Arthrobacter globiformis: one gene and its partner. Each later gene encodes a partner of the first gene's protein in a complex. Links are inferred from orthologs where the notes say so. Each region holds a gene or a part of one and is shown on either strand. Other genes may lie near its edges. The genes, in order: uvrB and pcrA.

Region 1 (15,474 bases):
CAAGCGCCTGCACGGCAACGCCGATCCCGCGCGTCCGGTAAATCTCCATATCCGGGTGGCAGGTTCACCGGGCTGGCGCTTCGCCCTCTGCTTCCGCGACTGGCTGCGGGCCGACCCGGCCGCGCGGGAGGAGTACGCAGCGGAGAAGCGCCGGGTGGCAGCCCTGCACGCCTCCGACGCCAACACCTCCGGCTATGCCGACGACAAGGAGGCATGGTTCCGCGATGTCGGGGCTCCCGGAATGGAACGGTGGGCCGAAAGCAGCGGCTGGCAGCCGCCGTCGTACGTTTCCACCTCCGCCAACGCGGCCCAGGGGTGACAGGTACAGCCCAAAGCTGAATCAGGGGTTTGCTGTCAGTGGCTGGCGGTAGATTAGACGCATGAGTCTTGCGCAGGAGATCAACCGCGTCGTTGCCCCCTTCGAGGTCATCAGTGAGTTCCAGCCGGCCGGTGACCAGCCGGCGGCCATCGCCGAACTCACCGAACGCATCAAGAACGGTGAAAAGGACGTGGTCCTGCTGGGCGCCACGGGCACCGGCAAGAGCGCCACGACGGCGTGGCTGGTGGAGCAGGTGCAGCGGCCCACGCTTGTGATGGTCCAGAACAAGACCCTCGCGGCCCAGCTGGCCAACGAGTTCCGCGAGCTGCTGCCCAACAACGCGGTGGAATACTTCGTCTCCTACTACGACTACTACCAGCCCGAGGCCTATGTGGCGCAGACGGACACCTTCATCGAGAAGGACTCCTCCATCAATGAGGAAGTGGAACGGCTTCGCCACTCAGCCACCAACGCCCTGCTGACCCGCCGCGACGTCATCGTGGTGGCCACGGTGTCCTGCATCTATGGCCTCGGCACACCCGAAGAGTACATCGCCGGCATGGTCACTCTCCGCAAGGGTGATGAGATGAACCGCGACGACCTCCTGCGGAAATTCGTGTCCATGCAATACGTGCGCAATGACATGGACTTCCACCGCGGTACCTTCCGCGTTCGCGGCGACACCGTGGAAATTATCCCGATGTACGAGGAACTGGCCATCCGGATCGAGTTTTTCGGCGACGAGATTGAGAACATCCACACGCTGCATCCGCTGACCGGTGAAGTGATCCGGGACGAGGAGGAAATGTACGTCTTCCCGGCCTCGCACTACGTCGCCGGACCCGAGCGCATGGCCAGGGCAATCAAGCGGATCGAAGACGAACTTGCCGACCGGCTGCAGGTCCTGGAAAGCCAGAACAAACTCGTCGAAGCCCAGCGGCTGCGGATGCGCACCACGTACGACCTCGAGATGATGCAGCAGATGGGCTTCTGCAACGGCATCGAGAACTACTCCGTACACATTGATGGCCGTGCCCCCGGTACGGCTCCGCACTGCCTCCTTGACTATTTCCCCGACGACTTCCTGCTGGTGATCGATGAATCCCACGTCACCGTCCCGCAGATCGGCGCCATGTACGAGGGCGACATGTCCCGCAAGCGGAACCTGGTGGACTTTGGGTTCCGCCTGCCCTCCGCCATGGACAACCGTCCACTCAAGTGGGACGAATTCCTCCAGCGCGTCGGCCAGACCGTTTATTTGTCCGCCACTCCCGGAAAGTATGAACTCGGCAAGGCTGACGGCTTTGTCCAGCAGATCATCCGGCCCACCGGCCTGATCGACCCTGAAGTGGTCGTCAAGCCGACCAAGGGCCAGATAGATGACCTGCTCGGTGAAATCAAGACGCGGACAGAGAAGAATGAACGTGTCCTGGTCACCACGCTCACCAAGCGGATGGCGGAGGACCTGACCGACTACCTGCTGGGCCACGGCGTGAAGGTGGAGTACCTGCATTCGGACGTGGACACGCTGCGGCGCGTGGAGCTGCTCCGCGAACTCCGGATGGGAACGTTCGACGTCCTGGTGGGCATCAACCTGCTCCGAGAAGGCCTGGACCTGCCCGAAGTCTCACTGGTGAGCATTCTGGACGCCGACAAGGAAGGCTTCCTGCGGTCGTCCACCTCGCTGATCCAGACCATCGGCCGTGCCGCACGTAACGTCTCCGGACAGGTGCACATGTACGCCGACCGCATCACGGACTCCATGGCCCACGCCATCGAGGAGACCAACCGGCGCCGCGCCATCCAGGTGGCGTACAACACGGAAAGAGGCATCGATCCGCAGCCGCTGCGGAAGAAGATCGCCGACATCACTGACCAGCTGGCCAAGGAAGACGCCGATACCCAGGAGCTGCTCAACAACAACCGCCTCGTTAAGGGCGCCAAGCGCGGTAAGTCCGCCGCCAAGGGCGCGGCCACCGTCCGCGCCGACGGGCTGGCAGCGGCACCTGCGGAGGACCTGGTGGGGCTGATCGAACAGCTGACCGAGCAGATGCACGGAGCGGCCGCCGAACTGCAGTTCGAAGTGGCTGCCCGGATCCGCGACGAGGTTTCCGAACTCAAGAAGGAACTGCGCCAGATGCAGTCGGCCGGGCACGCCTAGCCGGACATCACCAGGCGACGCCGGTACGGGGCCACGCCGTCATCTGGCGCGCCGGGCGCCGCCTCTAGGGTAAAGTTGAGGTCACGTAGGGGAGTATCCCAAGCGCTACGAACGTCAACACGCAGGGCACAGATGCCCTGCCGGGCGTAGCGGGCAGCCACATCAGCACCAAGTGCACAGGTTCGCCGGAGAGACTTACACCGGTTTTTTGTACCCTGCGAAAGGCATTTTTGTGGAACTTCCCGTCTGGTTCGAGGTCGGCTCGTTCGTCGTCCTCGGCATCATCCTCCTTATGGACCTGCTTCTGGTAGTGCGCCGTCCGCACGAACCCTCGATGAAGGAAGCCGGCCTCTGGGTGGCCTTCTACGTGGCACTGGCCCTCGTGTTCGCCGGTGCCATGTTCATGTTCACGGGACCCGAGTACGGCAGCCAGTTCGTGGCCGGCTGGGTGACTGAGTACAGCCTCAGCATCGATAACCTGTTTGTCTTCATCATCATCATGGCCCGCTTCTCGGTGCCGCGTAAGTACCAGCAGGAAGTGCTGATGGTGGGCATCATCATCGCGCTGATTCTGCGCGGCATCTTCATCATGCTCGGCGCCATCGTGATCGAGCAGTTCAGCTGGGTCTTCTACATCTTTGGCGCCTTCCTGCTGTGGACCGCCTGGAAGCAGGCGCAGGACGAGGGCGAAGACGAAGAGGACAAGGAGAACGCCCTCATCAGCAAGCTCCGCAAGGTCATCCCGATGTCCGAGAAGTTCGACGGCGGCAAGCTGCGCACCACGGTGGACGGCAAGAAGGTCTTCACCCCGATGGTGATCGTCTTCATCACCATCGGCATGACCGACCTGCTGTTCGCCGTCGACTCCATCCCGGCCATCTTCGGCCTGACGCAGAGCGCCTTCATCGTCTTCACCGCGAACATCTTCGCCCTGATGGGCCTGCGGCAGCTGTACTTCCTGCTCGGCGGCCTGATGAACCGCCTCATCTACCTGAAGCACGCACTGTCCATCATCCTGGCCTTCATCGGCGTCAAGCTGATCCTGCACGCCATGCACGTCAACGAACTGCCGTTCATCAACGGCGGCCACCACATCGAATGGGCCCCGGAAATCCCGACGTATGTGTCCCTCGCGGTCATCATCGGCACCATCATCATCGCCGTCATCGCCAGCCTGGTGAGCTCCGGCGCGCAGAAGGCCAAGCTGGACGCCCGCCTCGAGGAGGACGCCCGGAAGAGCCTGAGCGACGTCGACTAGGTCCTCCTGATCCGTTTCGGCAGAAAAGCAACCCCGGCCACCTGATGGCCGGGGTTGCTTTGTCCTGAGGCTTTGCGTGGGGCAGGCTTTGTTCGTGGGGCTTAAGTGTGCGTTCGCGCTGGACTCAGCGGGCGGCGCGCACCATGCCGAGCAGGCGCCCGAAGATGGCCTCACCGTCGTCGGCGATGCCGTCGTGGTGGAACTCTCCGGTTTCCCAGGTCTTCAGCTTGCGGACAGCGGCGGCGGTTTCCAGGGAGAGCCCGTGGTCCACGTAGATATCGTGGCGGTAGACGGCGGCGGCCGCCGGCACGATGTTGGCGGCCAGTTGGGCCGTGTCGTAGAGCGGCTTCCAGTCAGCCTTGGCCGCCAGCAGTTCCGCCACCTCCTTGAGGGGACTCAGGGCGGGATCCTGCTCGAAGTACCAGGGGTAGACCATCTCGCCGGTCAGGAGTATCTCGGCAGCGTCCGGGCTGAACTCCGGGAACTCCTCGAGGACCCGCCAGGCCGCCCAGCCCGTGGCCGGGCCCTGGCCGTAGATGGATTCGTGCATCAGCGCGTACAGGGGGTTGGCTGCGCGCGAGACCAGGGTGCGGACCTGCTCCAGGAACGGGTCGGAGAGCCGGGGACCCTCGCGCGTCGCTACGAAGGCGTCCTCCAGCAGGTTGTGCAGGTTGTCCACCCGGGTATTCCCGCCGAAGAAGGATCCCACCATCTGGAACCTTTCCACGGTGAGGGGGGAACCGTCCGGGAGGTGTTCGGCCGTGCTGCGGAGGTGATTGGTGACCCGGTTTACGGTTTCCCGGTCCTCGGGGTACCAGCCGAAGTACTCTGCGTTGCGGGCTGCCACCCGCTTAAAGGTCTCGCGGTAGACCCGGTCGGGGGATCCCGTCAGCGGGGCAAGCCCGCCGGTGATCAGCACCTCGCGCAGGCCGGTGGGCGCGAACGACAGGTAGGTGAGCGCGCAGAAGCCGCCGTAGCTCTGCCCGTAGACGGTCCACGGTTCCGCACCGAGAGCCTGGCGGATGAGCTCGGCGTCGGCAACGATCGAGTCGGCCCGGAAGTGCTCGAGGTACCTCGCCTGCGCCGCGGCATCCCCGCGCAGCGGCAGGGTGTTGCGGTCAATGGGGGAGGATAGCCCGGTTCCCCGCTGGTCCAGCATCAGGATGCGGAAGTCCTTTGCGGCTGCCTTGCTCCAGCCGCCCAGCGACGCGAAGCGGTTGCCCCGCCCGCCGGGGCCGCCCTGCAGGTACAGCAGCCACGGCAGGTCGGCCGCCTCGGCCTCGCTGTGCTCGGCGGACACGTACTCGCGGGCGAAGACTGTGATGGTCTCTGCCCCGTCTTCCCCGTCCGGGGCGGCAAAATGGTCCAGCGGAAGCGTGAAGTAGTGTTCCGCCGTGCGCATGCCGCGGAACTTGTGCCGCGCGCGGACTGTATGGACCGGGTCCTTGCGCACAGCGGTGTCCAGCGTTGCCTCAGCCATGGACACCGACCTCGCTGCGGCTGCCGAATTCGGCCAGCGCCGTTCCGGTCAGCCGGAACGTGGACCATTCCTCCATGGGGAACGCACCGAGCTTCCGGTAGAAGTTGATGGACGGTTCGTTCCAGTCCAGTACACTCCATTCGACGCGCGCGTAGCCACGTTCGACGGCGGTCGCCGCCAGGTGCTGCAGGAGCGCCTTCCCGTGGCCCTCGCCGCGTGCCTCAGGGGTGACGTAGAGGTCCTCCAAGTAAATCCCGTGTACGCCCTCCCAGGTTGAATAGTTCAGGAACCAGAGTGCGAAGCCACGCACCTCGCCAGCATCGTTCTCGGCCATATTGGCGTACACGCGCGGGTCGCTGCCGAAGAGCACCTCGGTGAGCATCTCGGGGGTGTTGCGGACGGCCTCCGGCTCCTTTTCGTATGCTGCCAGCTCGTGGATCAACTGCAGGATTACGGGAACATCGGCGGGTGTGGCGGGACGGATTACACTCATGAATCCGAGCTTACTGCGTCCGGGCTTGCCGGATCAGGCCAGCGGCATGCCGGCAGGATGCCAGCTGCGTATAGGCTGTTGATTCCAATGACCTATCAACAGCGCAGCGACCCCTCCGGAGAGGGTGGGCAAATGGCGGCAGGCCCGGATACTGACCGGCTTCTGGCCGCTGTGAAGCTGTCCGGCGTCGACCTTCGCCAGGCCGACATTTTGGAGGAGAGCGAGCGTCAGCGGGCGGCGTTGTTCGACTCGGGGATCCAGCGGGACAGGTTCCTGGCCGGGCGCATTGCGTTGCGTCGCCACGCCGCCCAGGTGGCGGGGACCGGGGCCGGAGCACTGCGGGCCGACTACGTCTGCCGGGAGTGCGCCCGGGACGACCACGTGCATGGAATGCCCAGGTACCGGGCCGGCCCGTCCGGGCAGACCGTCCTGGCGAGCCTGAGCCGTGCGGGGGACTGGTGCCTGCTGGCAGCGACAACCGACGAACAGGTGCTGGGAGTCGGCGTGGACCTCGAGGACAGCACCGCCGCAGGTTTCGAGGGGTTTGGAGCGGTTGCCCTCTCGGAGCGCGAGCGGGAATACCTTCACCGCGTCGAGCCGGCGCTCCGGCCGGCTGTCCAGACAAACCTGTGGACGCGCAAGGAGGCAGTACTGAAGGCGCTTGGCAGGGGTTTGGCCGTCGTCGACCCGGCTCTCGTGGACGTTGCCGGTTCCGTTCCCCTGCTGCCAGGCCAGGTGGCGGGAACGGGTGGGCCTCTGATGGCGGTTGAGCCTCCGGTGGGGCGCCGGAAGGGCCGCCCTCCTCGCTGGGTGGTCGATGCTGTGGATCCGGGTTCAGTGGGGCTGCCGCTTTCATTCACTGCAGCAGTGGCACTTGTCGTGAAGCCTCGTAGTTAGCTGCAGCCCCTTGCAACTACTCTTAATCAGGGCGGGCCATCATCGCGAAGGCAACCGTGACGTAGCCCAGGGCACCCGCCATGTCGTGCAGCAACTGCCGGTCGATGTTTGAAATGTCGTCGCAAGCCCTGTGATAGCACGGATCGTGCTCGTCGTTCTCAACGCCGCCGAACTTTTCGACCTGTTCTGCCGTCTTCCCGTCTTCGTCTCCGGTGAACAGACCTCCCGTGGGGATGCCGGCTTTCAGGAAGGGGTCGTAGTCGGAGTCGCCATCTTCAAATTCCGTGGGCTCGGTCGCCAATCCGTTCTGCGCGAAATAGTCCAGGAAGGTGCGCTCGATTACGTCCGAGCCGGCCGGACCGGCAACTCCGAAACTTGAGCCATCACCGTCGTGGACGAACCGTCCGCCGTTGGGCGATGCGACCATATCCAGATTCAGGTTCAGCATGGTCTGCGTGTTTTCCTTGTTGCTGAGCGAGTCCACGTAATGCTTGGAGCCCAGCAGGTCCACCTCTTCGGCGCCCCAGAAGGCAAAACGCACCCGGTTCTTCGGCTGAATGCCCGTTTCGGTTATCCAACGGGCTGTTTCAATCATGGCTGACACGCCGGTGCCGTTGTCGTTGATCCCGGGTCCGCGGCGCACGGAGTCGAGGTGCCCGCCCACCACGATGGTCTGCGCCGGATCACCCGCAGTATCCGCGAGGATGTTGAAGGTCTGCACGTCCGCCTCGCGGTCGTCGTCCCGGTAGGTGAATACCTGCCTCACCGGCTTGTAACCGGCGGCGCGCAGCTGTTCCTCAACGTAGCGGCCGGATGCTTCGTAGCCGGAAGTGCCCGACGCCCGGTTTCCACCCGCCCCGTCGGCAATTTTTTGCAGCGCCTCAAGGTGCTTCATCAGGTCCCTCTTGGCGAACGCCGCGTTTACCTGGCTCGCTGCCGCCTTTGGCGCGGGCGGGACCGTCTCCGGCACTTGCGTAGGCACTGGCGTGATCGTAGGCCGTGGTTCCAGAGGCGATTCTTCCGCCGGTACAGTCACAGCTGGCGGCGCCTCAAGCGGCGCCCTCGCGGCCGGCGCTGAACAGGCCTGCAGCAGCATTGCGATCCCGGCGACGACGGCGAAGGCCTTGGTCTTTTGCATCCGGCCTCTTGAGCGCAACGCGTCCATGATTGAAAGCTACCGCTGCCTTGAGGAGCCCGGAAGGTCTTTGACAAGAGTCAGGTAGAGCTCTACCTAATACCGGGCCGGGTGCGAGTAAGTAGGTACTAAGAGTGGTAATTATGCAGGTACTCAAGGTGGTTGCGGTGGGCCACGAAACCCGCCTAGTGTCGAAGCAGCAGGTTTGAAGGCTCATCCGGGAGTATTCGCGGTGGGAAGCCAGGTATTCGCTGCTGGGGAAAATAGCTGGGGCCGCAGTGTTCCATATTCGCCGCTCTGCGCGGCTTTTCTTGAAAAGTGAAACGGGCGTGACACCGATGTCCGCCATCCTTCACGCACAAGTGGGCAGGAACATTCCCTAACCCTGACCTAGCTCATGGCAGGGAACGAGGGAAAACATGACGATTATCAAGGATCCGCACGTGTTCAACGAGCAGAGCCTGTTCGTCGATCTGGAAGGCGTGCTGGGCTGCCGCCTCTTTCTGAAGATCGAGGGGTTCAATTTCGCCGGCTCAATCAAGCTCAAGCCCGCGCGGGAGATGGTTGAGCGCGCCGAGCGTGAGGGGCTGATCGGCCCCGGCTCCATCCTCGTGGAGTCCTCCTCAGGCAACCTCGGCGTCGCGCTCAGCATGATCGCCGCCAGCAAGGGATACCGCTTCGTGTGCGTGATCGATCCGCGCTGCAACCCGGCAACCCGGCAACTCATGGAATCGCTCGGCGCACAGGTGGACCTGGTCACCGAACCGGATCCCGTCGACGGCTTCCTCGGAGCCCGGCTCAACCACGTGCGGGACCTGTGCGCGTCCGACGAGCGGTACATCTGGCTCAACCAGTACACCAATCCCGGCAACTGGGGAGCGCACTACCGCTGGACTGCCCCCGGAATCTCCAATCAGTTCCCCGACCTGGACGTGCTCTTCGTGGGAGCCGGGACAACGGGGACCCTGATGGGTTGCGCGCGGTACTTCCGTGAGCACCGGCCCGATGTCCGGATTATCGCGGTCGACGCCGCAGGATCGGTCTCTTTCGGCGGCCAGCCGGCCACCCGCCTGATCCCGGGACTCGGCATGAGCGTGCGGCCGCCGCAGCTCGACGAGTCCTTGATCGATAACGTGGTGATCGTCGAAGAACTGGACACGGTGCGCGCCTGCCACCGCCTCGCGGCGGCCGGCTTCATGCTCGGTGGCTCCACCGGGACCGTGGTCCACGGCGCCATGTCCTGGCTCGCCGACCACAATGCCCAGGACCTGACGGCGGTGGCCATCTCCCCGGACATGGGCCGTCCCTACCTGGACACCATCTACAACCCCGACTGGGTGCACGATCATTTCGGGGCCGCAGCGCTAGCAACCACCGATTTGACAGAGGCTCCGGGCCGACGATACGACTCGGTGTCGGAGCCACAGCACCCAGCACCCGTACTGTAGTGAAAATGCGTCTCGACAACCTGCAGGGCGCTCCGCGTTCCACATCTCCCATCAGTCCCCCCATTCCCGAGACAACTGCGGCTCCGGCCGGGAACGGCTCTCCAGCCACTCCTGCCACGGGTACGGCCGTTGCCTTGGAGCGCCGGCTGGCGGAACTGCTCGCATCCGTGGTGAAGAAGGACGACGTCCCCGTGGACGCCAACTTCTTCTACGAACTAGGCGCGGACTCGCTGGTGATGGCGCAGTTCTGCGCCCGCGTGCGCAAGCAGCCGGACTTGCCTGCCGTGTCGATCAAGGACATCTACCAGAACCCCACGATCTCGGCGCTGGCCGCATCCCTGGCACCGCCGGAAGAGGCGACGGCGACGGTGCAGGTGCAGGACCGGCTGGCCGAGGTGCTCGCCGGCGTGCTGGACGTCGAGCACATACGGGTGGACGCCAACTTCTTCCTCGACCTGGGCGCGGACTCGCTGGTCATGGCGAAGTTCTGCGCCCGGGTGCGTAAGCAGCCGGACCTGCCAGCCTTGTCCATCAAGGACATCTACCAGAACCCAACGATCTCGGCGCTGGCCGCGGCCCTGGCACCGGCGGAAGAGGCGACGGCACAGGTGCAGGTGCAGGAGCGGCTGGCCGAGGTGCTCGCCGGCGTACTCGGCATCGAGCAGGTCGCGGTGGGCGATGACTTCTTCCATGACCTGGGCGCGGACTCGCTGGTCATGGCGAAGTTCTGCGCCCTGGTGCGCAAGCAGCCGGACCTGCCCCAGGTATCCATGAAGGAGATCTACAGCAACCCGAACATCTCCGCGCTGGCAGCGGCATTGCAGGTTCCCCCGCAAAAGGACAAGGAGCCGGAGACCTCGCCAGCGGTGGCCTCCGTGCCGGAGACGCCGGCGCCCATGGACGCACGGACCTGGGAGTACGCCATGTGCGGCGCACTGCAGGCACTCGTCTACATCTGCTACTGCCTGGGCGCCGGCCTGCTCACGGTCGTGTGGTACCAGTGGGTTTTCCCTGACACCGGGCAGGCCAACTACAACTGGCTCGCCCACGGGATCAGCTTCCTGGAGATCTACCTGCGGTCGACCGCCTTCGCAGCGGCGGTGTTCGCGCTGATGTGCATCCTGCCGGTAGTGGGGAAGTGGATTATCATCGGGCGCTTCCGCCACCAGGAGATCCGCATTTGGAGCCTTGCCTACTTCCGGCTCTGGCTGGTCAAGACCCTGATTCGGACTTCCCCCCTGCTGTTGCTGAGAGGTTCCCCGCTGACGACCTTTTACCTGAGGGCCATGGGAGCAAAGGTGGACCGGAACGTCACAATCGTAACCAACCGGCTTCCTGTTGCCACCGACCTGCTCACCATCGGGGAGGGGACGGTGATCCGCAAGGACGTCATACTCAACGGGTACCGGGCCCACGGCGGCGTCATCCAGCTCGGTGCGGTGACGCTGGGCCGGGACGTGACCGTCGGCGAGGGCAGCGTGCTGGACATCGACACGGCAATGGGAGACGGCTCGCAGTTGGGCCACCGGTCCACCCTGTACACCGGCCAGTCCGTGCCCGCGGGCGAGCATTGGCACGGTTCCCCCGGCAGGCGCACGGATGTGGACTACGCCACGGTCGAGCCGACGCCTTACCGGCCGTGGCGCCGTGGTTGGTTCGCAGCGTCCCAGCTCATCGGCGCGGTCGGATTGGGACGCATCCTGCTGGGGCAGGTGGTCATTCTGGTCATTCTGGCGAATCCGGACATAGCGGCGCTTCTGGAGCCGCAGTCCCCGGCGTTCACCAGTTGGAACTTCTACGGCGAGGTTCTTTTCTACGCAGGCCTTTCTGTGTTCGGTGGAACGATCGCGTCATTGCTCATCGTCACCACCGTGCCGCGTGCGTTCAACCTCGTTTTGAAGCCCGACACGGTGTATCCGCTTTTCGGGTTGCAGGACGCGGCGGCCCGGGCTGTGGCGAGACTGACCAACAACCGCATACTGGGGCAGTTGTTCGGCGACAGCTCCTACATCGTGAACTACGTGGGGGCCCTCGGCTACAAGCTGGGAAAAGTCCAGCAGACCGGCTCGAACATGGGCACAGTGTTCAAGCACGACAACCCGTATCTTTCGAGGATAGGTACCGGCACGATGATCGCCGATGCGGTGTCGTTCATGAACACCGACCACTCGGCGACGTCATTCAAGGTGAGTGAGGCGGCGATCGGCGCCCACAACTTCCTCGGCAATGCCGTGCACGTTCCGGCCGGGGGCAGGACCGGGGACAACTGCCTGCTCGCGACCAAGGTGATGGTTCCCGTCGACGGGCCGGTGCGCCATGATGTGGGCCTGCTTGGTTCCCCAGCGTTCGAAATCCCCCGCTCGGTCCTTCGCGACGCCCTGCCCGAAGAACATGCCAGCCGCGCCCAATTCCGCCGTGACCTCGCGGCCAAGAACAGGCACAACCTGCGCACCATGGCCCTCCTGATGCTTGCCCGGTGGTTGTACGCCTCGCTTGCAGTCCTGGAGACGTTTGCCGGCCTCGTGCTGTCGAACCACTTCGGTTTCCTTGCCTTGAGCGGGTCCTTTGTTGTGCTGCTCGTGGTCGGCTTGCTGGTCCCCATTGGCATCGAGAACCTTGCGAGGGGGCTCCGGCCGCTCCAGCCCCGGCTCTGTTCCATCTATAACCCGTACTTCTGGTCGCACGAGCGGTACTGGAAGCTGATGGCCGAGAGCCGCTACATGCTCATGCTCAACGGTACGCCGTTCAAGGCGCTGGTCTGGCGGCTGCTGGGCATGCGGATCGGGTCCAGGGTGTTTGACGACGGTTGCGGAATCCCCGAGCGGACCCTGGTGACGATCGGCTCCCGCTGTGCCCTGAACGCCGGGACCACAGTCCAGTCCCACTCCCAAGAGGACGGAATGTTCAAGTCCGACCGCATCGTCATTGGTGACGATGTCACGCTCGGCGTCTCCGCGTTTGTCCACTACGGAGTGACCATCGAAGACCGTGCCGTTGTCACCGCAGACTCCTTCGTGATGAAGGGGACGACCCTCCCCCCGGGAACCGTGTGGGGCGGCAACCCGGCCGAAGAGGCCCCAGTCCCCGCCACGTCCCCCCTCGCGCTGGAAAGGGCCCGTATCATGACCACCACCTCTGCGCTGACCTGCCGCACCGCCGCCGACCGCTCGTCGGGCCCGGGCAACGGCCGGACCGCCCCCGCGGGTGCAGCGCCGACGGCGATTCCCAGGTGGACGCAGGAGCGCCAGCCGGGTCAGGGGCGGATCGAAGTGGCTGTGCCTGAGGACCTGCGCCAGGCCGTGCTGATACTGTCCCGCATGTTGGACGCGACCCCTGCATCGATCTGGATGGCAGCTCATGCAAGGGTGCTCCAGGCGTTGTCCGGCGAAACAGAGGTCACGACCGGCTGCCAGGACGCGTCGGGGACCTGGCCCTGCGAACTCAATCTGGGACTAGGCTCATGGCATGCGCTGGTCTCCTCGGCGCGCATCCGGCAGGTCCAGGCCCACGCCGAGCGGGCCGGGGGGCCGCAGGCTTCCGGGACGTACGAGGTGGTACTCAGCACAGACCATGACGAGGATTCCGAGCTCGCGGAGGGCCTCGTCCTGGGAGTGTCCCTCCGTGGCGCCGCAGGTGGCGAAGCGTTGAGCCTGCGCTACCGCCGCGACGTCCTCGACGAGGACGCAGCCCTCCGGATCGCCGGCTATCACCTGAGCGCAGTCCGTCATCTCGTCGCCGACCCCGAGTCGGACCCTGACGACGTTGATCTCGTCGGTCCCGAGGAGCGGCGCCTGCAACTGGAACAGCTGGCCGGACCCGAGCGGCCCCGGCCGCAGCGGCGTTTCCACGAGCTGTTCGAGGAGTGCGTCCGGCAGCATCCCGAACGTATCGCGGCGGTCCAGGACGCGCGGGAGTGGACGTACGCGGAGCTGAACGCCCGCGCCAACCGGGTCGCCCGTGCCCTGCTCGCGCGCGGGTTGCGCGCGGAGGACATCGTGGCGGTCGTCGCCGAACGGGATCTGGAGTGGATGGCCGCTGTGATCGGCATCCTCAAAGCCGGAGGCGCATACCTGCCGATCGAGCCGCACTTCCCGGCCGACCGAATCGCCAGAACGCTCACGCGGGCCGGGGCCCGGGTAGTGCTCACCGAAGGCGGCAGCAGCACCACGCTCGATGAGGCACTGGAAGGAATGCCTGCAGTGATGAAGCTTCTGTTCGAGGACATCGAGGCCGAGGGGCACCCCGCCGACGACCTCGGCATGGAGATTCGTCCCGATCAGCTGGCTTACGTCTATTTCACCTCCGGGTCCACTGGCGAGCCGAAAGGTGCGATGTGCGAGCACGACGGGATGGTGAACCACCTGTACGCCAAGATCGAGGACCTGGGGATCCGCCCTGGGGACGTCGTCGCCCAGACCGCCCCCCAATGCTTCGACATCTCGCTGTGGCAACTGGTCTCGGCGCTGCTCGTCGGCGGCCGCACACTCATCGTCGGGCAGGACCGCATCCTCGACGTCGAGCGGTTCATCGACACGGTGGAACGGGGCGCGGTGGCGGTCTTCCAAGTCGTCCCGTCGTATCTGGACGCCGTGGTGGCGTACCTGGGCGGCAAGCCTCGCGCCTTGCCGCATCTTCGCTGCGTCTCGGCGACAGGGGAGGCTTTAAAACGTGAGCTGGTCCGCCGCTGGTTCGACGTGATGCCGAACGTCAAGCTGGTCAACGCCTACGGGCTGACGGAGACCTCCGACGACACGAACCACGAAGTGATGAGTGCAGCGCCCGCGGGCGGCTCCGTGCCACTGGGCCCGCCAATCCCGAACGTCCGGATCCACATCCTCGACGAGCGGCAGCGGCTTGTGCCGCTTGGAGCGCCGGGTGAGATCGCCTTCTCCGGGGTGTGCGTGGGCCGCGGCTACATCAACGACCCGGAGCGTACTGCGCAGGCCTACTCCACCGATCCCTATGTGGACGGCGCGCGGCTCTACCGGGCTGGGGACTACGGCCGCTGGTCCCCGGACGGCAAGCTGGAGTACCTGGGCAGGCGGGACAACCAAGTCAAAATCTCCGGGTTCCGCATCGAGATCGGTGACATCGAGAACGCGCTGCTGCGGGTTCCCGGCGTCCGCGACGGCGCCGTCGTCGTAGGCGAGGGCGCCGGGCAGTCCAAGTTCCTCGTTGCGTTCTACTCCGGCAATCTGCCGCTCGAGGTTGACGAAATCCGCAGCGAGATGGCCGCGCGCGTACCGGGCTACATGGTTCCGTCGGCGTACAGGTGGCAGGAGAGCCTGCCCCTGACCGGCAACGGAAAGATCGACCGGAAGGCTTTGACCCGCATGGCGCTGGAGGTCGTCCCCGAGGCCGGCATCGCCGGGGAAGCCCTCTCGGCGACGGAGCAGCGGCTCGCCGAGGCATGGGCGACGGTGCTCGGCCTGCCGGTGGGCCGGATCGGTGGGCAGGACTCGTTCTTTGCGCTGGGCGGGACTTCGCTGTCCGCGGTGAAGCTCGCCGTCCTGCTCAAGCGCGCAGTGTCGATCAAGGACATCATGCAGACGCCCATCCTGGCGGACCTGGCGACCCTGCTTGAGGCCTCGTCCCTGGCGGACGCTGCCGTTCCGCCCGCCCCACGCGCGGCGGGATCCGCGGCGGAGCCCGACTCGATGGCCCCGGTGGGAGGACCGGTTGGCCACTCCCACCAGCTACCCATGAAACGAAAGGACCTCTGATGTCGTCTCCTACACCCAGGATCCAGTTCGACGTGGAACTCCAAGCCGGTCAGGCGCCGATGCTCACCGTCGAGGATGGCCACGACCCCGTGCGGTGGGCCGAACAGAACCGTGAGGCGCTGCGTGCGGCCGTGGATGAGCACGGCGCCGTCCTGGTCCGCGGTCTGGGCCTCCGAGATCCAGCCGAAGTGGCCGATGCCTTCCAACGGCTGGTTTCTGGTGGCCTCATGCCGGACCGGGAGGCGTTCGCCACCAGGCAGCCCTACTTCGACGGCGTGTACTCATCCCTCACTTGGCCCGCGAACCAGCCAATGTGCATGCACCATGAGCTCAGCTACGCGCTCGAGTTCCCCGGACTGATGCTCTTCGCCTGTCTCCAGGCACCCAGCGTCGGTGGGGTGACCGGCGTGGCGGACGCCCGTGCGGTGCTCGATGCCATACCCGCGGACATCGTCCGGCGTTTCGAAAACGAGGGGTGGCTGCTCGCCCGCAGCTACAACGAGGACATCGGCGCCTCCTATGAGGAGGCGTTCGGGGTCTCCGACCGCGCCGACGTCGAG
Region 2 (15,617 bases), 1.8 Mb from region 1 along the record:
TTGATATTGAAGGCCCGGCTGATCCCCACAACGGTTGCCTCGGCCACCTTGCCGCGGACCAGCTGCTGGGCCAGGGTGGAGCGCTTGACCCCTGAAGCCCTCGCCACATCAGCAACGCTGGCGTCCGGCGCGATGCCGTGCAGCCAGTGCTGGAAGGCCTTGGCGGATAGGGGCATGGAACGCTCTCTGCTGACGGGCGGGGGTGGTGCGGAGACGCGGCCCGCCGGCCTCGATTTTACGTAGCGCGCCGCTTCAACTATGCTAAATGGTCGAACCCGCTGGTCCGTACACCCCCCAAGTCCGGACCAGCGGGTTCTTTCATGCCCGCCTGAATTTTCGGGTAAAAACGGGCAGCGGTGAGAGGATGGATTGATGACTGCAACCCTTGTTGCGAAGGACCTTTCGGGCGGTCATGATCACCGCACCCTCTTCTCCGGGCTGTCCCTCACAGTGGCTCCCGGGGACGTTGTCGGCGTGGTCGGCGCCAACGGTGCCGGCAAGTCCACGCTGCTGCGGCTCCTTGCCGGCGTGGACCAGGCGCAGGACGGCACCGTCAGCCTCGCGCCGGCCGACGCCTTCGTGGGCTGGCTGCCACAGGAACACGAACGCAAGGCCGGCGAAACGGTCGCCGCCTACATCGCCCGCCGCACCGGCTGCGCCCAAGCCACCGCTGAAATGGAATCCACGGCCGAGGCCCTGGGGTCGGGGGCGCCCGGAGCCGACGACGCCTACTCGGTGGCCTTTGACCGGTGGATGGCCTCAGGCGCCGCGGACCTGGACGAACGGATAGCCCCCGTCCTCGCGGACCTGGGCCTGGACGTCGGTCCCGACGCCGAAATGACCGGGCTGTCCGGCGGCCAGGCTGCCCGCGTGGCGCTCGCCGCCCTGCTGCTGAGCCGCTTCGACGTCGTGCTCCTGGACGAGCCCACCAACGATCTTGACCTGGACGGCCTGGCCAAGCTGGAAGCATTCGTGCAGGGCCTTCGCGGCGGCGTGGTGCTGGTCTCCCACGACCGCGAGTTCCTCGCCCGCTGCGTGACCTCCATCGTGGAACTGGACCTCGCCCAGAACTCCGTGGCCGTGTACGACGGCGGCTATGAGGCCTTCCTGGAGGAACGGGCCGTCGCCCGCCGGCACGCCCGTGAACGGTACGAGGAATTCGCCTCGACCAAGGCGGACCTGGTGTCCCGGGCCCGGACCCAGCGGGAATGGAGCTCGCAGGGCGTCCGGAACGCGATGCGGAAAAGCCCTGACAACGACAAGATCCGCCGCGCGGCCAGCACCGAATCGTCCGAGAAGCAGGCCCAGAAGGTCCGGCAGATGGAATCGCGCATCGCCCGCCTGGACGTGGTGGAAGAACCGCGCAAAGAATGGCAGCTGCAGTTCACTATCGGCCAGGCGCCGCGGTCCAGTTCGGTGGTGGCAACGCTGCGCGATGCCGTGGTCCGGCAGGGCAGCTTCACCCTGGGCCCGGTGAACCTGCAGCTCAACGCCGGCGAGCGGATCGGCATCACCGGTCCGAACGGGGCCGGCAAGTCGACGCTGCTCCGGCTGCTCCTGGGGACGCAGGCACCGGACTCCGGCGACGCTTCCCGTGGTGTGTCCGTGGCCGTCGGCGAGATCGACCAGGTCCGCGGGCTGCTGGCCGGGCACCTGCTGCTGGCTGACGCCGTCGAAGCCGTCCTGACGGATTACACGTCCGCCGAGGTCCGCACGCTGCTGGCGAAGTTCGGACTCAAGGCGGACCATACCGCCCGAACCGTGGACTCGCTGTCGCCGGGGGAGCGGACCCGCGCCGCCCTGGCCTTGCTGCAGGCCCAAGGAGTGAACCTGCTGGTCCTGGACGAGCCCACCAACCACCTGGACCTCCCGGCCATCGAACAGCTGGAAGAAGCATTGGAAAGCTACGACGGCGCCCTGCTGCTGGTCACCCACGACCGGCGGCTGCTGGAAAACGTCCGCCTGGACGTGCGCTGGAACGTGGACAACGGCGTCGTCACCGAACTGGCGGCAGGCAAGATGGAGCAGAACAGATGAGCATGGACGGCGTCGCCTGGCGCTCGCTTTACAACATCACCCGGGCCAAGAGCGGCTCCCGGCCGTTCTCCAAGGAGACCCTCAAGCGCGTCCTCGGCTTTGCCCGGCCGCACCGCGGCAGGCTGATCGCGTTCGTGGCCGTGTCCGTCGCCATGGCCTTCCTGGCGGTGGCCACGCCGGTGCTCGCCGGCCAGGTGGTCAACACGATCGTTGCCCGCGCCAATGCCGGCGAAGTGATCCGGCTGGCGGCGCTGATCGCCGGCGTGGCGGTTGCCGAGGCAGCCCTGGGCATGGTGAGCCGCTGGCTGTCCTCCACCATCGGCGAGGGTGTCATCGTGGACCTCCGCACCAGGGTGTTCGATCATGTCCAGAGGATGCCCATCGCGTTCTTCACCCGGACCCGCACAGGCGCGCTGGTCAGCCGCCTCAACAACGACGTCATCGGCGCGCAGTCCGCCTTCGCCGGAACCCTGTCCGGTGTGGTCAGCAACGTGGTGGCCCTCATCCTCACCCTCGTGGTGATGCTCAATACCTCATGGCTGGTCACCGTGCTGGCCATGATCCTGCTGCCGATCTTCCTCATCCCCGCCCGGCGGATGGGCTCCCGGCTGGCGGACCTGCGGCGCGAGGCGGCCGAGCACAACGCGGCCATGGGCACCCAGATGACCGAGCGCTTCTCCGCCCCCGGAGCCACCCTGGTGAAGCTTTTCGGACGGCCCGACGACGAATCCCGCGAGTTCGCGCTCCGTGCAGGCCGGGTCCGCGACATCGGCGTCCGGACGGCCATGCTGCAGTTCACGTTCGTGACGGCGCTGACGCTCGTCTCCGCCCTGGCCCTGGCCCTGGTCTACGGCCTGGGCGGCTGGCTGGCCATCGGCGGCCAGCTTGCCCCGGGCGATGTCGTGGTGCTGGCGCTGCTGCTTACCCGCCTGTACGCGCCGCTCACCGCGCTGTCCAACGCCCGCGTTGAAATAATGAGTGCCCTGGTCAGCTTTGAACGGGTCTTCGAAATCCTGGACCTCAAGCCCCTCATTCAGGAAAAGCCCGGTGCGCTGGCAGTCCCGCCCGGGCCCGTGGCGGTGGAGTTCGACGACGTGCGGTTCTCCTATCCCTCCGCGGACAAGGTCTCGCTGGCCTCGCTGGAGGAGGTCTCCACGCTGGACACCCGAGGCGGCGAGGAGGTGCTGCACGGCATCAGCTTCCGGGTGGAACCCGGACAGACCGTCGCTCTGGTGGGCTCCTCCGGGGCCGGCAAGTCGACCGTGGCGCAGTTGCTGTCCCGGCTGTACGACGTCGACTCCGGCGCCGTGCGCCTCGGCGGCACCGCCCCGGCCTCCGGCCTGGACGTGCGCGACCTGACCTTCGATTCCATCCGCGCCACCCTGGGCATGGTCACCCAGGACGGGCACCTGTTCCACGAAACCATCGCCTCCAACCTCAGGCTGGCCCGCCCGGAGGCCACCGACGAGGACATGTGGGAGGTGCTGCGCCAGGCCCGGCTCGAAACCATGATCCGCTCCCTTCCCGACGGCCTGGAAACCGTGGTGGGGGAGCGCGGCTACCGGCTCTCCGGCGGGGAACGGCAGCGGCTCACCATCGCCCGGCTGCTGATCGCCCAGCCCCGCGTGGTCATCCTCGACGAAGCCACCGCCGCGCTGGACTCCACGAACGAAGCCGCCGTGCAGGCGGCGCTGGGCGCTGCGCTGGAAGGCCGTACCGCCGTCGTTATTGCCCACCGGCTCTCGACGATCCGGGCGGCTGACGCCATCCTGGTGGTGGAGGACGGACAAATTGTGGAGCGCGGCACCCACACCGAGCTGCTGGCCGCGGACGGCCGCTATGCCGAGCTGTACCGGACCCAGTTCGCCGAGGCCACGGCCGTGGCGGAGGAAGCCGTTCCGGAGTACTGAGTCGTTGCCCGGTGTCCAGGGCGCCGCGTCAGAGCCCGGATTGCGCCAGCGCCGGAAGGATGTGGTCCGTGAGCAGGGGCGCCAGGTCCCCGGGCAGTTCCGCCGTGAGGTCCAGCCACCGGATCTCGGCGATCTCCGCGGAGGGGTGGGCCACCCAGGTCCCCGGCGCGGTGAAGACGGTGGCTTCGATTTCCGTGGCTGCCTCGTTGGCGGCATCGGCCAGCCAGACGCCCATGAGGGTCAGTTCCCGCGGATCCACAATGATGCCGACTTCCTCCTGGAGCTCCCGCGCCGCGGCCTGCACCGCCGTTTCACCGGGTTCGGGCTTGCCGCCGGGATGCATGAACTTGTCCGTGCCGCGCTTGCGGACGGTCAGGAGCCGGCCAGTGGCGTCGTAGACACACACGGCGGAAACGATGATGCGCGGATTCACGGTTTCGAGCCTAGCCCGTCTGTGGCCGCCGCGGTTCCGGGCAGCCGCCGCAGCACTGACTCCAGCAGCAGGTCCTTGCGCGGGCCGGTGACATCCCAGACGTAGCTGAACTCGTTCTCGCCGTGGCGGACGTACGTGACGCGGTAGGTGTCCGGATCGCACCAGTGCCGGTCCTGGCTGGCCTCCGGCGAGAAGCTCATCCGGTGGAAAGGCCGGCCATCGGGAAACAGCATGTCCATCGCCTCCGGCGTGTCCGCGGGCCTGAGCAGGTAGTCGCGGGTGGCCGGGCCGGTGAACGTACCGCCATCCTCTGCCGGCAAGTCCCCGGCGGGCCACTTCACTGAAGGCCAGACCACGGTCCCTTCCTCATGGAAGTGGAGCCCGCCGTCGCCGTCGGAGGAGAAGATCACGACGCCGGTGAAGGTGCCGCGGGTGCCGGCGGACCGGTCCAGCAGGGCCCGTTCCACGGACCAACGCCCTGCCTGGGAACGGCCGGGGGATGAGGGGTCAGCCGGCGTTGTGCCCAGCAGATAGTCGCGGAGCCCGTGCGGGTGCTGCAGATTCAAGTGCCCTCGATTGGAATCGAACCAACGACACCGGCTTTAGGAGAGCCGTGCTCTATCCACTGAGCTACGAGGGCGGGTGTCCGCCGCGGCCGGCTTTTGGACCGGCCCGTTCGGGCACGCTTACAAGCATACAAGGTGACGGCGCGTACTACGCTCTTGGCATGGCCGCCGCAGCTCAAGTCCCTTCCGCCCGGGCGACGTTCCTGCCCGACACCGCCTCCACGCGGCAGTACATCGGGGCGTGGGCGGTGCTCAGCGTGGTCCAGTATTTCGTGGCGGAGGCGGCGGTCATCGGCGCCTGGGCCGGACCCGGCCCCTACAGCCGGCGGACCGGCCTCATCAGCGACCTGGGCGCCGTGAGTTGCGGCGTCTTTGACGGCCGCAGCATCTGTTCGCCGCTGCACGTGCTGATGAATTCCTCCTTTGTGGTGCAGGGCCTGGGCATGCTCCTGGGCGCGCTGCTGCTGAGCTCGGCGCTGCTGCGGGTTGCTGCCCGGGCCGGCGTGCGGGTGGCGGCAAGCCATTCCGGCGAAGTGCCCTGGTACTCGGCGGTGGCGGCGCGGATCCTCACCGGGACCGCTGGGACGGGCACGATCATCGTGGGGCTGGTCCCGGAGGACCTGGAATCGGGCTGGCACTACGCCGGGGCCGTGATGTACTTCATCGCCGGTTCCCTGGCGCTGCTGCTGCTCGGCGCCTTGTGGCTCCGGCAGTCCCCGCTGGGCTGGTTCGTTCTGGCCTCCGGCGGGGTGTCCGCGGCCGCGCTCGTCACGGCGGGCGTCACCGGCCTGGACGTCCCCGAGCCGGGAACCCTGGAACGGCTGATGGGCTATCCGATCACCATTGGCCTCGCCGCCGCCGGCCTGGTAATCGCCCAGCGCGTCCGGCAGGAACGGCAGGTGCGCAGGGCCCTTGCCCGGGCCCGGGCGGTCCGGGGCGCCTAGACTTCCTGCTGCGGGGCCGCTTTCTTCGAGGACCGGCGCCCCAGGAGCACGGCGGCGCCGCCGGCGATAAGGCTGGCCACGAACAGTACCCAGCCGGTCACGGTGAGGCCCGACGCCACGGCGACCTGGCCGGCGTCGAGGTTTACCGCCGCGATCATGGAATCAATGGTGACGTTGCCCCACAGCCGGACCACCACGAACAGCAGCGGCAGCGCCCACAGCGCCCAGCGCAGCCCCTTCCGGGCCACGTTGGTGCCGATCAGCAGCAGCCAGGTGAAGCCGAAGATCAGCGGAAACAGGGTGCCCGCCGTCTTGTGGACGTAATTGAGCTGGCCGCGGGCGTCGGCGTCCAGGGCGCGGCGGAGCTGCTCGGCGTAGCCGGTGTCGAAGCCGCCGACCAGGGAATCGGGCATGGCCAGCCCGCCAGACAGCTGGGTGAGCTGGTTCAGCGTCAGCAGGTGGACGTACCAGAACAGGAAGAGGCTGGCCACCACGCCGGCGATGACAATCAGGCTGGCGTTGTTCTGCGCCTTCGCGGGAGTCCGGTCCGTGCTCGGGTTGATCACCGGCGGCAGGTGGTGCTGGGGTACTGCGGCCTTCGCGCCGTGCTTCTTGATCCGCTGTGCAGGTGTTTTGGCCATGCGTCCATTATCGCCCGCCGCACACCAGGCCTGCTGTCCTGCGCCCCCGCTGTGCAGGGCGTGCCCGGCGCCGATAGGGTGGGAACCGTGACGGAACTGGGCAAACACAAACTGGGCAGACACAGCGCCACCAACCTGAGCCCCGAGCTCGACGACTATCAGCTGGCGGCCGAACTGGTCCGCGAGGCCGGGCAGCTGGCCCTGCTGATGCGGCAGGGCGGCCTGGACGCCCAGCGCAAGACCTCCATCTCCGACGTCGTCACCGCCGCAGACCATGCGGCCGAAGCGTACGTGCTGGAGCAGCTGCAGCGCTGCCGCCCCGACGACGGCGTCCTGGGTGAAGAAGGCGCCGCGGTGCACGGCAGCAGCGGGCGGACCTGGGTCATCGATCCCGTGGACGGCACCTACAACTTCCTGCAGGGCTCCACCTACTGGTGCTCAGCCATCGCGCTCAAGGACGAATCCGATGTGCTGCTCGGCGCCATTTTCCAGCCCGAGGAGGACAAACTCTGGATCGGTGGCAAGCAACGCGCCACCACGCTCAACGGCGACCCCGTCACCACCTTCAGGGAGGACGGAACCAACCGCAACGCCGCCGACCTGTCCCACCTTGGCGCCGCCACCTACATCCACCCGCGCTGGCTCTCCGACCCGATGTGCGCCATGCCGTGGCATGCCGCCGCGACGTCGGCCGCGACGCTGCGGATGCTCGGATCCGGGTCGTGCGACCTCGGCCGCGTCGCTGACGGGCAGCTTGGCTGCTGGTTCCAGCACAGCTGCCCCGAATGGGACTGGCTTCCCGGAAAAGCGATCGTGACGGCTGCCGGCGGCGCCGCCGGCAGCGTCCACGTCAACGGCCTGGAATGGTTCATGGCGGGAGGAACGACGGCGGTGCACCAGCTGCGTGCCGCCCTCGAGTCAGGCTCCGTCGACTAGATTTCCGCCGGCTGGATCGTTGTCCGGACCTGCGCGGCTCTGCCCGCACCGGGGTTATCCACAGGGCGGAATCCAGTGTCAGCCCCACCGCCTAGACTTGTAGTCACCATGGATATGTTGTTTGACCCCTACGCTGACGGTCCGTTCAAGGCTGGTTCCCACGCCGGTGCCATCACCAAGTCGCGCCCCGAAACAGGGCTGATGACGCCCGCATTCGGCGGTGGCCCGGGTGAATCCGCGCCCCGCCCGGCAGCTGGCCCCGCCGCCGGACCGGCTGGCGGGAGCCCGGGAGAGGAGCACGCCCGGCACCAGCTCCCTGACGCCGGGGCGCTGCTGGCCGGCCTGAACCCGCAGCAGGAGGAAGCGGTCAAACACTCCGGCAGCGCACTGCTGATCGTGGCCGGAGCAGGCTCCGGGAAGACCCGTGTCCTCAGTAACCGGATCGCCTACCTGATTGCCACCAAGCGGGCCCACCACGGCGAGATCCTGGCCATTACGTTCACCAACAAGGCCGCCGCGGAAATGCGTGAACGCATCGAGGCCCTCGTGGGCGCCAGGGCCAAGGCCATGTGGATCTCCACGTTCCACTCATCCTGCGTCCGGATCCTGCGGCGCGAGGCCGCCAACGTCGGGCTGAACTCCAACTTCTCCATCTACGACTCCGCCGACTCCCTGCGGCTGATCACGCTGGTGGCCAAGAACCTGGACCTCGACCCCAAGAAGTTCGCGCCCAAAGCCATCCAGCACAAGATTTCCGCGCTCAAGAACGAACTGATCGACGACGACTCCTTCGCGTCCGCCGCCAACCACAGCGACCCGTTCGAAAGCGCCGTGGCCGACGTCTTCAAGGGCTACACGCAGCGGCTGCGCCAGGCCAACGCCATGGACTTCGATGACCTGATCGCGCAGACGGTCTACATGTTCCGGGCGTTCCCGGCGCTCGCGGATTCCTACCGGCGCCGGTTCCGGCATGTCCTGGTGGACGAATACCAGGACACCAACCATGCGCAGTATGCCCTGGTCCGGGAAATCGTCGGTGAGGGACCGGGGGCGGCGGAACTGACCGTCGTCGGCGACTCGGACCAGTCGATCTATGCGTTCCGCGGCGCGGACATCCGGAACATCGTGGAGTTCGAGAAGGACTACCCCGCCGCCCGTACCATCAAGCTGGAACAGAACTACCGCTCCACCCAGAACATCCTGAGCGCAGCCAACTCCGTGATCTCCCGCAACCCCAACCGCCCCGAGAAGCGGCTCTGGACCGCGGAGGGCGAAGGCCACAAGATCATCGGCTACGTGGGCGAGAACGAGCACGACGAAGCTCAGTTCATTGCCAAGGAAATCGACCGGCTCCAGGACGAGGACAACCTCCGCCCCGGCGACGTCGCCATCTTCTACCGCACCAACGCCCAGTCCCGTTCCATCGAGGACGTCCTGGTGCGGGTGGGGCTGCCGTACAAAGTGGTGGGCGGCACCAGGTTCTACGAGCGCAAGGAAATCAAGGACGCCCTGGCGTACCTGCGCGTGCTGGTCAACCCGGACGACGACGTCAACCTCCGCCGCGTCCTCAACGAACCCAAGCGCGGGATCGGGGACCGGGCCGAGGGTGCCGTGGCGGCCCTCGCCGAGCGGGAGCGTACGTCCTTCATGGCTGCGGCCCGCCGCGCCGACCAGGCGCCCGGCATGGCCACCCGCTCCGTCAACGCGGTGCTCGGCTTCGTGAAGCTCCTGGACGACCTCGCCGAGGTCGCCGCAGGTTCCGGCGCCGCGGCCGCGCTCGAGGCGGTGCTGGAACAGACCGGCTACCTCGCCACGCTGCGCTCCAGCAACGATCCGCAGGACGAGTCCCGGGTGGAGAACCTCGCCGAGCTTGTCGCCGTCGTCCGTGAATACGAGCGCGACAATCCCGAAGGATCCCTGGGTGCCTTCCTCGAGCAGGTGTCCCTGGTGGCAGACGCCGACCAGATCCCGGACGCCCCCGGCGCGGACATCGACGCCGCGGTGGCTGAGGCCAAGCGGCTGGGCGTGGTCACGCTTATGACGCTGCACACGGCCAAGGGCCTCGAATTCCCCGTGGTGTTCCTGACCGGCATGGAGCACGGGCTCTTCCCGCACCAGCGTTCCGCAACAGACCCCAAGGAACTGGCGGAGGAACGCCGGCTCGCCTACGTGGGACTGACGCGCGCCCGGAAGCGCCTCTACGTCACGCGCTCCGAGGTCCGCAACATGTGGGGGCAAAGCCAGTACAACCCGGCCAGCCAGTTCCTGGAGGAAATCCCCTCCGAACTCGTCGAATGGAAGCGCGAAGGCACCAGCCGGCAGGCCGGCGGCTGGGGCAGCGGCGCCGCCATCGGATCGAACCGGTACAGCGGATCCTTCTGGGGCGCCGGCACGGCCCGCGGAACCCGGGCCGATTCCTCCGCGGGCTTCAACGCCGACGTTCCGGCCGCCGTCGCCAAAAACCGCGTGCAGCCGCAGAAGGAAGTCATTGCGGTCAGCGTGGGGGACAAGGTCAACCACACCAGCTTCGGCAACGGCACCGTGCTCGCCGTCGAAGGCGCCGGGGACAAGACCGTCGCGAAGGTGAAGTTCGACATCGGCGAGAAGCGGCTGCTGCTCCGTTACGCCCCGCTGACCAAGATCGACGCCTGAGCGTGCCGGTAAGGCGCCTGGATCGCGTTGCTGCAGGCCGGGCCCTGCTGTTCTCGATGGCCCTGGTCCCGGTGGCCCTGTTGTCGATGACCCTGGCCGGCTGTTCGGTAACGGTCGCGGATCCGGAGTACACCCCTCCGCCGCCGCTCCCGGCCCTTGAGCAGCTCAAACAGGCGCCGCTCACAGACCCGGTGGGGTTTGCCGCAGGGGAAGACGTGCTGGCGTTTGTTACCGCGGACCGGAACGTGGTGTGCGCCCTGACCTCGGCCCGTGGGCCCCACCTGAATCTGCCCTACGAAACCAACAACTTCAGCGATTCCGACAACCAAAAACTGGCTACCGTGCCCGTGGCGCACTGCGAGCTCGCCGTGTATCCCGCACCGGCACCAGCGGACGTCCGTGACGACTGCTCGGGGACCGGACTCGGCTATCTGGGCGGCGTGGCACTCATGACGCCCAGCCGTGCCGGGTACGGTGAATGTCGGTCCGGCGTCACCCAGATGGAGGCCGAGTACGGTCCCAAGGGCACGCGCAACGGGCCCGTCTCCAAGTTTCCCGTCCTGCCCGAGGGCGGCAACCTCGAACGGAACGGCCTGCGGTGCTCCGCATACCGCTCCGGAGTGGCCTGCGGAAACGTCTCAGGCGGCGTCGGTTTCTTTATCAGCCGGGATCATTACGAACTCATCTCCGCGAACGGCAAAAACGTCCAAACGGCGGCCGCGAAGGCCTCAAAAACCCCGTAATCACGGGGTTTTTCTACGATCCATAGAATAGTGTCCTTACTCACAGAACAGGTAGTCTGGAACGGGCCGGTCCCTCCAAAGGACTAGAGTTCCCAAAGGAGCATTGCGCCGCGTGGCTCGTTTCCGGACCTGCCGCAGGGCGCGTTAATTCCGCAGCCCGGTCCGCACCTTTGGTGTTGTCCGGCTGTACAGAAACTACTTCGACGTAGAAGGACACAAACCGTGGACCTGTTTGAATATCAGGCGCGCGATATGTTCGAAGCGCACGGTGTACCCGTGCTCGCCGGCATCGTGGCGCACACCCCTGAAGAAGCAAAGGCAGCTGCCGAGAAGATCGGCGGCGTAACTGTCGTCAAGGCACAGGTTAAGGTCGGTGGCCGCGGCAAGGCCGGCGGCGTCAAGGTTGCCAAGTCCGCCGACGAGGCACTTGAGCACTCCACCAACATCCTGGGCATGGACATCAAGGGCCACACCGTCAACAAGGTGATGATCGCCCAGGGTGCGGACATCGCCGAGGAATACTACTTCTCCGTCCTTCTGGACCGGGCCAACCGCAACTACCTGGCCATGTGCTCGGTTGAAGGCGGCATGGAGATCGAGCAGCTCGCCGTTGAGCGGCCCGAGGCCCTGGCCAAGGTAGCCATCGACCCCGCCGTGGGCATCGACCAGGCCAAGGCTGATGAAATCGTCGCCGCCGCCGGCTTCGCTGAAGAACTGCGCGGCAAGGTCGCCGGCGTCATTCTGAAGCTCTGGGACGTCTTCAAGAAGGAAGACGCCACCCTCGTGGAGGTCAACCCGCTGGTCAAGACCGGTGCGGGTGAGATCGTTGCCCTCGACGGCAAGGTCACCCTCGACGAGAACGCCGAATTCCGCCACCCCAAGCACGCCCAGCTTGAGGACAAGGAATCCGCAGATCCGCTGGAGGCCAAGGCCAAGGCGCAGGACCTGAACTACGTCAAGCTGGACGGTGAAGTCGGCATCATCGGTAACGGTGCAGGCCTGGTCATGTCCACCCTGGACGTCGTCGCCTACGCCGGCGAGAACCACGGCAACGTCAAGCCCGCCAACTTCCTGGACATCGGCGGCGGAGCCTCCGCCGAGGTCATGGCCGCAGGCTTGGACGTCATCCTGGGTGATGAGCAGGTCAAGTCCGTGTTCGTCAACGTCTTCGGCGGCATCACCGCCTGTGACGCTGTTGCCAAGGGCATCGTGGGCGCGCTGGCCGAGCTGGGCCACTCCGCCAACAAGCCGCTGGTTGTCCGCCTCGACGGCAACAACGTCGAAGAAGGCCGCCGCATCCTCGCCGAGGCCAACCACCCGCTGGTTACCCTGGCCGCCACCATGGACGAGGGCGCCGACAAGGCCGCCGAGCTCGCCAACGCCCGCTGATCGAGCCTGTCGAGATCTAGGAAAGAAAACATGTCTATTTATCTGAACAAGGACTCCAAGGTCATCGTCCAGGGCATCACGGGCGGCGAGGGCACCAAGCACACCGCCCTCATGCTCAAGGCCGGCACCAACATCGTGGGCGGCGTCAACGCCCGCAAGGCCGGCACCACCGTCCTGCACGGCGAAAACGAGATCACCGTTTTCGGCACGGTCAAGGAAGCCATGGCAGAGACCGGCGCCGACGTCTCCATCGTCTTCGTCCCGCCGGCATTCACCAAGAACGCCGTTGTTGAAGCCATCGAGGCCGGCATCGGCCTGGTCGTCGTCATCACCGAAGGTGTGCCGGTTCAGGACTCCGCCGAGTTCTGGGCACTGGCACAGTCCAAGGTCGACGCCGACGGCAACCAGGTCACCCGCATCATCGGACCGAACTGCCCCGGCATCATCACCCCGGGTGAGGCCCTCGTTGGCATCACCCCGGCGAACATCACCGGCAAGGGCCCCATCGGCCTGGTGTCCAAGTCCGGCACGCTGACCTACCAGATGATGTACGAACTGCGCGACCTCGGCTTCTCCACCGCCATCGGCATCGGCGGTGACCCCATCATCGGCACCACCCACATCGACGCCCTGGCTGCGTTCGAGGCTGACCCGGAGACCAAGGCCATCGTGATGATCGGCGAAATCGGCGGCGACGCCGAAGAGCGTGCCGCCGACTTCATCAAGGCCAACGTCACCAAGCCGGTTGTCGGCTACGTGGCTGGTTTCACCGCGCCGGAAGGCAAGACCATGGGCCACGCAGGCGCCATCGTCTCCGGTTCCGCCGGTACCGCCCAGGCGAAGAAGGAAGCCCTCGAGGCTGCAGGCGTCAAGGTCGGCAAAACGCCGTCCGAGACCGCCAAGCTGCTGCGCGAAGTCTACGCAGCGCTCTAAGCACCACCTCAGGCAACGCGGGGTCACTCCCAGCCCAATCCACCCCCTGGATTGGGCGCAGGGTGACCCCGCGTTTCTTCGTTTAACCCTTGTCAGTCAGTGAGGCGAGGTCTATCGTGGTTATCAACCAGATGGTTGATAAACAATTAGGTTGATTATAGGGCCACGGCAATGACAGTGGACATGAGCAATGACGACGACGACCTCTTGGACGCGGCCTTCCTGGCCCTGTCGGATCCGGTGCGCCGCCAGCTTATCTCCCGGCTCAGCCGGGGACCCGCCACCGTCAATGAACTGGCCGAGCCCTTCGCGATCTCCAAGCAGGCGGTCTCGAAGCACATCCAGGTCCTCGAGCAGGCGCAGCTGGTCACGCGAAGCCGTGACGCGCAGCGCCGGCCCGTGCACCTGAACCCCGCACGGCTCGAAGCACTCACCGCGTGGATCGACCAGTACCGGCTGGTCCGCGAGGCGCAGTTCCGCAGTCTCGATGCCGTACTCCGTACCAACACCGCCCCACGCGGCAGTAGTCAAAAGGACAGACAATGAGCAACGCGCTGAAACTCACCGTTCCCGACGGCGTCCCGTTCATCGATTTCGAGCGTGAGTTCGATTTCCCGGTCGCTGAGGTGTTCCGTGCCCACAAAGAACCGGAGCTGATTACCCAGTGGCTGGGGCCGCGTGGAACCACTGTGGACATCGACCACTATGACTTCCGCAGCGGCGGCAGCTACCTGTACAACCACACTGGCCCCGATGGCGTGTCCTACGCCTTCAGTGGCATCTTCCACACCGTCCGGGAAAACGAGTTTGCCATCCAGACTTTTGAGTTCAGCGGCTACCCGGACATCGTCAGCATCGAATTCATGAACTTCGAGGATCTCGGCGGCGGCCGGTGCAGGCTTCGCGGCCATTCGGTCTATCCCACCATGGAGGCCCGCGACGGCATGGCCCAGTCGGGCATGGAAAGCGGCTTGAGCGACGGCTACGAGCGCCTCGAGGAGGTGCTGGCCAAGTAGGGCCTGCACCGCAACCAAATCGTCCGACGGCGGCCGGTGACCTTCATCTGAAGGTCACCGGCCGCCGTCGGCCATTTAAGCCAGGCCCGCACCCAAGTAGGTAGCAGCAGATGGCGTTCCCAGCGCTGAGAACCCCCTGTGCTGCTACCTACTTGGGCGGACGAACGCGAAAGTCTTGCGCGCCGCCGACGCTTTGATAGTATGTCAGGACAAACTATCAAAGGAGAACATATGCCGCTCGTACGAATCGACGTCCACTCGGGGCGCAGCCGGGACGAACTCAGCCGCCTCAGCCGGGGCATTCATGATGCCATCCTGGCCGAGTATGGCGTCCCGGAGCGCGACTACTTCCACATTGTCACCGAACATGCGCCGGGCCAGATTGTGGCGCAGGATGCGGGCCTTGGCTTTGAGCGCACCCGCGACGTCATCATGATCCAGATCTTTACCCAGGGCGGGCGCAGCCAGGAGGCGAAGCAGAGCCTCTTTGCGGCAGTGGCGGCGAAGCTGGCGGGGCTGGGGGTCGCCGGTGAGGACGTTTTCATCGGGTACGTCGAGAACACGGCGGGGGACTGGTCCTTTGGGTTCGGCCGCGCCCAATACGTTACCGGCGAGCTCGCCGTGCCGAAGAAATAAGTGCACAACAGCACCCCTGCCGGCCCGTGCCGGCAGCTCCGCAATGCCCCGGTTTGGGCCGAGTTCTGCTTGTTGTAAGTATGTCAGTACAAACCTTTGACAGGACATAAATTCTAGGGCACAGTAGTTCATGTGGTCCCGCTCACGGGGCCGCGGAACGCCGGAGCCTTGGCCGTTCGGCTGCTTAGAGGTTGAGATCCAAAAGAAAGGTCCACGATCACCGTGACCCACGAACTGCTCACGATCGGGCGAATCAGCGTTGATATCTACCCGAACGACATCGGGGTGGGACTGGAGGATGTCACGTCCTTCGGCAAGTACCTCGGCGGCTCGCCATCGAACGTTGCTGTTGCCGCCGCCCGCCATGGCCGCCGGACCGGCGTCATCACCCGCACCGGCGATGACCCGTTCGGGCAGTACCTGCACCGCGAACTGCAGAAGTTCGGCGTTGACGACTCCTTCGTCAGCCCGGTCCAGGGGCTCCAGACGCCGGCCACGTTCTGCGCGATCCAGCCGCCGCATGATTTCCCGCTGTACTTCTACGGCCGTTTCCCCACGGCGCCTGACCTGCAGATCAAGGCTGACGAGCTCGATACGGACGCCATCCGGAACGCACGGATCTTCTGGTCCACGGTGACCGGCCTGTGCCAGGAGCCGAGCCGCGAGGCGCACATCAAGGCCCACGAAGCACGGCCCCGCACCGGCCTGACGGAAGGCCAGTACACGATTCTGGACCTCGACTACCGCCCGATGTTCTGGGCCTCCGAGGAGGAAGCCCGCG

Evidence for each region.
Region 2: the proteins of uvrB (region 1) and pcrA are in contact, whole or in part, in a crystal structure (PDB 7EGT), measured with the Thermus thermophilus proteins. The link is inferred for Arthrobacter globiformis from one-to-one orthologs. Residues at the interface, in WP_096411307.1 of Thermus thermophilus: Glu23, Leu25, Arg26, Asp27, Gly28, Glu29, Arg30, Phe31, Arg55, Glu326, Asp327, Phe328, Glu379, Ser382, Gln383, His398, Gly400, Arg401; in WP_096412145.1 of Thermus thermophilus: His654, Arg656, Phe657, Gln666, Asp668, Glu669, Lys680, Arg681, Leu682, Ser683, Lys685, Tyr686, Ala687.

What each region holds. Positions count from the first base shown.
Region 1 is NZ_JAUSYZ010000001.1:3,019,731-3,035,204, forward strand. The notes cover bases 1-2,930. They hold uvrB (excinuclease ABC subunit UvrB), read left to right. Parts: upstream 1-380; coding sequence 381-2,480; downstream 2,481-2,930. Other genes in these bases: coaE (dephospho-CoA kinase), read left to right, coding at 1-319; QF036_RS13655 (TerC family protein), read left to right, coding at 2,713-2,930. Also shown: more of QF036_RS13655, read left to right, coding at 2,931-3,738; QF036_RS13660 (alpha/beta fold hydrolase), read right to left, coding at 3,863-5,218; QF036_RS13665 (GNAT family N-acetyltransferase), read right to left, coding at 5,211-5,711; QF036_RS13670 (4'-phosphopantetheinyl transferase family protein), read left to right, coding at 5,799-6,608; QF036_RS13675 (M20/M25/M40 family metallo-hydrolase), read right to left, coding at 6,631-7,704; 2,3-diaminopropionate biosynthesis protein SbnA, read left to right, coding at 8,163-9,191; QF036_RS13685 (Pls/PosA family non-ribosomal peptide synthetase), read left to right, coding at 9,197-14,914; QF036_RS13690 (TauD/TfdA family dioxygenase), read left to right, coding at 14,914-15,474. UniProt on the Escherichia coli protein: The UvrABC repair system catalyzes the recognition and processing of DNA lesions. A damage recognition complex composed of 2 UvrA and 2 UvrB subunits scans DNA for abnormalities.
Region 2 is NZ_JAUSYZ010000001.1:1,246,057-1,261,673, forward strand. The notes cover bases 7,278-10,350. They hold pcrA (DNA helicase PcrA), read left to right. Parts: upstream 7,278-7,581; coding sequence 7,582-10,119; downstream 10,120-10,350. Other genes in these bases: QF036_RS05765 (inositol monophosphatase family protein), read left to right, coding at 7,278-7,467; QF036_RS05775 (hypothetical protein), read left to right, coding at 10,176-10,350. Outside these bases: QF036_RS05725 (hypothetical protein), read right to left, coding at 1-176; QF036_RS05730 (ABC-F family ATP-binding cassette domain-containing protein), read left to right, coding at 373-2,037; QF036_RS05735 (ABC transporter ATP-binding protein), read left to right, coding at 2,034-3,947; QF036_RS05740 (NUDIX hydrolase), read right to left, coding at 3,976-4,380; QF036_RS05745 (DUF6314 family protein), read right to left, coding at 4,377-4,946; QF036_RS05755 (DUF998 domain-containing protein), read left to right, coding at 5,108-5,890; QF036_RS05760 (hypothetical protein), read right to left, coding at 5,887-6,531; more of QF036_RS05765, read left to right, coding at 6,619-7,277; more of QF036_RS05775, read left to right, coding at 10,351-10,862; sucC (ADP-forming succinate--CoA ligase subunit beta), read left to right, coding at 11,085-12,251; sucD (succinate--CoA ligase subunit alpha), read left to right, coding at 12,282-13,184; QF036_RS05790 (ArsR/SmtB family transcription factor), read left to right, coding at 13,368-13,730; QF036_RS05795 (SRPBCC family protein), read left to right, coding at 13,727-14,200; QF036_RS05800 (tautomerase family protein), read left to right, coding at 14,432-14,836; iolC (5-dehydro-2-deoxygluconokinase), read left to right, coding at 15,059-15,617. UniProt on the Escherichia coli protein: A helicase with DNA-dependent ATPase activity. Unwinds DNA duplexes with 3'-5' polarity. Translocates on single-stranded DNA with 3'-5' polarity. Initiates unwinding more efficiently from a nicked substrate than double-stranded DNA.